Regions from separate parts of the Terrabacter terrae genome, predicted to be linked through region 1. Evidence: predicted binding sites of a transcription regulator. Region 1 holds the regulator's gene; the other holds the start of a gene.
The links. Region 1 encodes HspR, which represses chaperone genes until heat shock. Its sites were predicted from a motif close to AAGTTGAGTCNNNNNGACTCAACTT; they were not measured.
Positions count from the first base shown of each region.

Region 2: a site for HspR is predicted at 1,852-1,876, ahead of ABD194_RS02305 (ATP-dependent Clp protease ATP-binding subunit). Genes of this name have one in related genera too.

Region 1 is NZ_BAAANB010000020.1:68,793-72,199, forward strand. Features, by position in the region: gene ABD194_RS09370 (ATP-binding protein) at 1-1,182, opposite strand, end outside; gene ABD194_RS09375 (heat shock protein transcriptional repressor HspR) at 1,300-1,752, opposite strand; gene ABD194_RS09380 (DnaJ C-terminal domain-containing protein) at 1,802-2,824, opposite strand; gene ABD194_RS09385 (nucleotide exchange factor GrpE) at 2,914-3,407, opposite strand, start outside.
Region 2 is NZ_BAAANB010000001.1:495,057-498,463, forward strand. Features, by position in the region: gene ABD194_RS02305 (ATP-dependent Clp protease ATP-binding subunit) at 1-1,752, opposite strand, end outside; gene ABD194_RS02310 (hypothetical protein) at 2,251-3,183, shown strand; gene ABD194_RS02315 (SAM-dependent methyltransferase) at 3,369-3,407, opposite strand, start outside.

The sequences.
Region 1 (3,407 bases):
AGCGACCCCGCTGGTGAGCTCTTCGATGTCGGCCTCGACCCAGTGCGGCTCGACTGCACCTGCCTCGATGCGGGTGAGGTCGAGGATTCGGTCTACGAGTCCTGTGAGTCGCTCGGTGTTGCGCAGGATCAGCTCGAAGCGCTGGCGCTGCTCGAGGTCGAGTCCTTCGGCGGCCAGGGCGTCGTTGACCGGGCCTGCGATGAGCGTGAGGGGCGTGCGCAGCTCGTGGCTGACGTTGGCGAAGAAGTCGCTCTTGGCGGCGTCGAGCTCGGCGAGCACCTCGTTGCGGCGCCGCTCCTCCTGCAGGTGCCGGATGCCGCTGAGGGCCATGGCGACGTGCGAGGCGCACAGCTCTGCATAGACCTGCAGCTGGGTGTCCCAGGGGCGGCGGGCGTTGTCGGTGAGCAACAGCTGCGCGGTCGGCTCCACGAGCCCGGGCTCGACGATCGGGATGACGTGGACGACCTCGTCGGTCCCGAGCCGCGTCTCCCGCTGCGCGGCAGCCTCGCCCGGCCCCGTCCAGCGGATCTCCGCCGTGACGTGGTCGTGGGTGTAGGCGCCGAGCACGGCCAGCGCCCGACGGCGCACGTCCTCGGCGCTGCGCGCGTCGGCGAGGGTCTCGACCAGCTCGGCGGAGACGTTGGCCCGGCGCTCGGCGACCACCTTGGCGGTCGTCTCGGTGGCGACGTTGAGGACGCCGACGACCCGGCCGTCGTCGTCGTGGATGGCGCCGTAGGACCACGTGAAGTAGGCCTCCTCGAGGAAGCCGGCGCGGTTGACGACGAGGAGGGCGTCCTCGACCCACGTCGCAGGTCCACCCTTGGTGACGCCGTCGAACATCGGGCCGATGATGTCCCACACCTCCGGCCACACGGCTCGCACCGGGAGCGTCCACGCGCCGGGGTGCTTGTTGGGCCCGAGGATGTCGCGGTAGCCGTCGTTGTAGAGCATGAGCAGGTCGGGGCCCCAGCAGATGAGCATGGGGAAGCGCGACGAGAGGCACACGTCGACGAGCACGCGCAGGTTGTTGGGCCACGTCTCGACGGGACCGAGCGGTGTCGCGGACCAGTCGGTCTCGACGAAGAGCTGCCGCATCTCGCCCTGACGCGAGGTCACTCCGGGGCTGCGACGACCGGCCTCCGCCACGCCGTGGATGCCGCCCTCCGGCTGGTGCGGAGTCATGCGACGTCCGGGAGTCTGATCAAGAAACTGCCTCCGGGGCAATCGGCAACGAAATGCCCCGGCTGCATGAGGCCTGCACAGTGTTACACATGTAAGGCGGGGGCTGACCCGACCAAGCTACCGACCCGGACGCCACACGACGAGGGCCTGCGACGAGGGCGCGCGCGGGGGCCGCTGACCGGGCCGCACGGCCACCACCTCGCCTCGCGGACCGACGGCGAAGACCCGTGCCCCGGTCGCCAGGGTGGCCTGTGCGCTGGCCAGCTCGGTGGACAGCTCGTCCACCCGCGACTGCAGCGCCGCGACGTGGTTCTCGAGGTCGAGGATGCGCTGGATGCCGGCCAGCGACACCCCTTCCTGGGACAGGCGCTGCACCTCGCGGAGCAGCTGTACGTCGCGCGTGCTGTAGCGCCGGCCGCCGCCGCGCGTGCGTGACGGGGAGACGAGGCCGAGCCGGTCGTACTGGCGCAGCGTCTGCGCGTGCATGCCGGCCAGCTCGGCCGCGACGGAGATGACGAAGACGGGAGCGTCGTCGTCGTGCCCCGTGGGGCGGGCGCTCCTGCGAGCCATCGCCATCACCTCCTCCTCCATGGATCGTCAGTCGGTCGTCAGTCGGTCGTCAGGCGCGGGCGCGCCGGAACAGCTCGGCCCTCGGGTCGTGCCCGTCCTCGGCCGCGGCCATCTTCTCGATGGCCTCGCGCGCCTCGTCGGTCAGTCGCTGGGGCACCAGAACCTGCACCTTGGCCAGCAGGTCACCGGTGTGCCCACCGCGCTTGACGCCGCGCCCCTTGAGGCGCAGCACGCGACCGCTCGGGGTGCCGGGGGCCACCTTGACCTTGACCGAACCGCCGTCGAGGGTCGGCACGGCGACGGTGGCCCCGAGCGCCGCCTCGGCGAAGGTCACCGGCAGGTCGACGGTCAGGTTGTCGCCGTCGCGCCCGAAGACCGGGTGCTTCTCGACGGTCACCGTGAGGATGAGGTCGCCGGCCGGGGCGCCGGGGTCAGCCTGACGGCCCTTGCCGCGCAAGCGAATCCGCTGACCGTCCTTGACACCGGCCGGGATGCGGGCGTTGATGCGGCCGAGGTCGGGCGAGCTGAGCGCGACCGTCGAGCCCTCCACCGCGTCGCGGAAGCCGATGGTCGTGCTGGCCTGGACGTCGGCGCCCGGGCGTGGGCCCGCCGTCGCGCCGTAGCCGCCGTAGCCGGCTCCGGGACCTGCGCCCGGCCCGGCACCGCCGAACATCTGCCCGAGGATGTCCTCGAGGTCGGGTTGCCCGCCGGCGCCGCCGGTGCTGAACCGGACGCGCTGGCCTCCGGGGCCAGCCGCACCGCCGAACGCGGAGAAGATGTCCTCGAACCCCGCGCCCTGGCCTCCGGGGCCACCCGCCGTGAAGCGGGCGCCGCCGTGGGACATCGCCCGGATGGCGTCGTACTCGCGCCGCTTCTCGGGGTCGGAGAGGACGGCATACGCCTCCCCGACCTCCTTGAAGCGCTCCTCCGCCCCGGGATTGCCGACGTTGTGGTCGGGGTGCAGGTCGCGCGCGACCTTGCGGTAGGTCTTCTTGATCGTCGCGGCGTCGGCGTCCTGGGGCACGCCGAGGATCGCGTAGAAGTCCTTCTCGAACCAGTCCTGGCTAGCCAAGGCGCAAATCCTTCGTTCCGGGGTCCTTCACGCTGCTCCCATCATCGGGTATGCCGCCGGGCTGCGCGGGCAGCCCGGCGGCGGACGTGTCACGCGGGGTCGGCAACCGACACCCGGGCGGCGCGGACGAGCCGGTCACCGATGCGGTAGCCCGGCTGCAGCACCTGCACGACGGTGGTCTCCGTCGCGCCCTCGGGGAGCTCGGCCTCTACGTGCATGAGGGCCTCGTGCACATTGGGGTCGAACTCCTGGCCGGCCTCGCCGAGGCGCTCGACGCCGTAGCGACCGAGCGTGGCCTCGAGCTTGTCGGCGATGGACGCGAACGGGCCGGAGGCGAGGTCGCCGGCCTGGCGGGCCATGTGGATGTCGTCGAGGACCGGCAGCAGCGACTCGACGACGCTGCCCACCGCCGTGTGGCGGATGACCTCGCGGTCGCGGTCGACGCGCTTCTTGTAGTTGACGTACTCGGCCTGCAGCCGCTGCAGGTCCGCGAGCAGCGTCGCGGCCATGCTCTCCTCCTCGGCGAGGGCGGTGCCCTCCGACTCCCCGTCGCCCGTCGCGTCCGTCGTCTCGGCCTCGCCCG
Region 2 (3,407 bases), on a different contig from region 1:
CATGTCGAGCTGGATCAGCGCGTCCTCGCTGCCGAAGAGGAACTCGGCGAGCGTCTTGGCGAGCTCGGTCTTGCCGACACCGGTGGGGCCGGCGAAGATGAACGAGCCACCGGGGCGGCGCGGGTCCTTCAGGCCGGCACGGGTGCGGCGGATCGCCTGGGACAGCGCCTTGACGGCGTCGTCCATGCCGACGATGCGCTTGTGCAGCTCGTCCTCCATGTGGAGCAGACGGCTGGACTCCTCCTCGGTCAGCTTGAACACCGGGATGCCGGTGCTGGCAGCCAGGACCTCGGCGATGAGCTCCTCGTCGACCTCGGCCACGACGTCCATGTCGCCCGACTTCCACTGGGCCTCACGGGCGGCCTTCTCCTGGCGCAGGCGCTTCTCGTCGTCGCGGACGCGGGCCGCGCGCTCGAAGTCCTGACCGTCGATGGCCGACTCCTTCTCGCGCACGAGGGCGGCGATCTTCTCGTCGAACTCGCGCAGGTCCGGCGGAGCGGTCATGCGGCGGATGCGCAGTCGGGCGCCGGCCTCGTCGATCAGGTCGATGGCCTTGTCGGGCAGGAAGCGGTCGTTGACGTAGCGGTCGGCCATGTTGGCGGCCGCGACGAGCGCGCCGTCGGTGATCGTCACGCGGTGGTGGGCCTCGTAGCGGTCACGCAGGCCCTTGAGGATCTCGATGGCGTGGGGCAGCGTCGGCTCCTGCACCTGGATCGGCTGGAAGCGCCGCTCGAGGGCCGAGTCCTTCTCGATGTGCTTGCGGTACTCGTCGAGCGTCGTCGCGCCGATCGTCTGCAGCTCGCCCCGGGCGAGCATCGGCTTGAGGATCGAGGCCGCGTCGATGGCGCCCTCGGCGGCACCCGCACCGACGAGCGTGTGGATCTCGTCGATGAAGATGATGATGTCGCCGCGGGTGCGGATCTCCTTGAGGACCTTCTTCAGCCGCTCCTCGAAGTCACCGCGGTAGCGGCTGCCGGCCACGAGCGAGCCGAGGTCGAGGGTGTAGAGCTGCTTGTCCTTGAGCGTCTCGGGCACCTCGCCCTTGACGATGTCCTGGGCGAGGCCCTCGACGACGGCGGTCTTGCCGACGCCGGGCTCGCCGATGAGGACGGGGTTGTTCTTGGTGCGACGGGACAGCACCTGCATGACCCGCTCGATCTCTTTCGCACGCCCGATGACCGGGTCGAGCTTGCCCTCGCGGGCCGCCTGCGTGAGGTTGCGACCGAACTGGTCGAGCACGAGGGAGCCCGCAGGCGTGCCCTCGGTCTGACCCTGGCCGACGCCCGCGCCGGCCTTCTCGCCGCTCTGGCCACCCTGGTAGCCGGAGAGCAGCTGGATGACCTGCTGGCGGACCTTGTTGAGCTCCGCGCCGAGCTTGACGAGGACCTGGGCGGCGACGCCCTCACCCTCGCGGATCAGGCCGAGCAGGATGTGCTCGGTGCCGATGTAGCTGTGGCCGAGCTGGAGCGCCTCGCGGAGCGAGTACTCGAGCACCTTCTTCGCGCGGGGCGTGAAGGGGATGTGGCCGGTCGGGGCCTGCTGCCCCTGGCCGATGATCTCCTGGACCTGGGCCCGGACCGCTTCGAGCGAGATGTCGAGCGATTCGAGGGCCTTCGCGGCGACGCCTTCGCCTTCGTGGATCAGACCCAGGAGGATGTGCTCGGTCCCGATGTAGTTGTGGTTGAGCAGGCGCGCTTCCTCCTGAGCGAGGACAACCACCCTTCGGGCCCTGTCGGTGAACCGTTCGAACATGTTCTTCTCCTGACTGATCGAGAGACATCTCGATGCTATCCGTGCCCGCTGTCGACGAGCACATCCCGACCAACGTGGGCAGTGCCGGTCCTGTTCCCGATCCTGAGTCCGATCGACTCAGGTTCTGCCTGTGTTCGCCGTGGGCGGACACGTGCCCATGCGTCGCGTCGTCCTCCTGCCGTATGCCGTGTGCGTACCCGGCGCCTTCCCTGCCCACGCGGACGGGGGCAGCGAGGCTGGACAGGCACTGGCCGCCGCAGTCGGCTACGGACTGCGCCACGGCGCATTTTCAGGCGCGATGCGACCGGCTGTAGGCACGGAACTACACCAGGGCGCACTTCGGTGCGGGAACCAGTCCGAGTTCGCACCACAAATGCGCCACGGCGCACTTCGGTGCGGGAACCAGCCCGAGTTCGCACCACAAGTGCGCCACGGCGCATGCATAGGCCCTGTGGAGAGGCGTCACGCGCTTCGCGGTTGCACGGGCAGGCTGCCGACATGACACGCCCAGACCCCCGCACACCTCCGGTACGACGGGCCGACGCGATGGCGGCCGGCCACACCGATGGTCGGCTGCGGCGCTCGCACGTCGCCCTCTTCCGTGGAGTTCACGTCGAGCGCGGCGTCCCCGTCACGCTGGCGGTGCGGATCGAGGCCGCCCTTCTCGTGGTCACACCCGGCAGCCACGTGTCGCACCACACGGCGGCCAATCTGTGGGGCGGAGTCGTTCCTGACCATCCCGACATCCATCTCTCGAGTCCGCGCAACCGGACCCGACGCGACGGGATCACCGCCCATCGTCGCAAGGAGGGGCAGGAGGTCGTCCGCTTCGGTGGGTTCCGGGTGACGTCGCCGGTGCAGACCTTCCTCGACCTGGCTCACTGCCTGACCCTCGTCGACCTAGTCGTCCTCGGCGACTCGCTGGTCAGGCGTGGACGCACGACGCCCGAGCAGCTCGTGTCGGCGACCTGCCGACACCATGGGCCCTACTCGCGCCTGGCCCGCAAGGCTGCCGCGCTCGTCCGCACCGGTGTCGACTCGGCGATGGAGACGCGGCTGCGGTTGCTCATTGTCCTCGCCGGCCTGCCCGAGCCCGAAGTCGACCATCGGGTGCACGACCGCGACGGGACCTTGCTGCGGCGCTACGACCTGTCCTACCTCCCCTACCGGCTCGTCATCGAGTACGACGGCCGGCAGCACGCGGAGTCCGAGGAGCAGTGGCTCACCGACATCGCGCGGGACGAAGCACTGGACGACGAGCGGATCCGCCGGCTCGTGGTCGTGTCGCGGGACATCTACTCGACACCCGGGAACACGCTCACGAGGATCACGCGCGCCATGCGTCGGGCGGGTATGCCGGTGCCCCGTCTGCGGGACGATTGGCGCCGCCACTTCCCCGGCAGGCCGGGCGACATGGCCGTGCCGGCGTGACGCGGCAAGAGGTGCGCCATGGCGCAGTTCCGTGCCTGAAGCCGGTCGCATCGGACCTGAAGATGCGCCGTGGCGCACTTGTGCTCGGAACTCGGGCGGTTCCTTACACACAAGAGCGCCGTGGCGCACTTGTGGGCGTATGCCGGGTGGCCGCGAGGGGTCGTGGCCGAAGATGTCCCGGTCGTTCAGGGAACCCGGCCGGTGAGCAGGGCGAAGGTGACGAA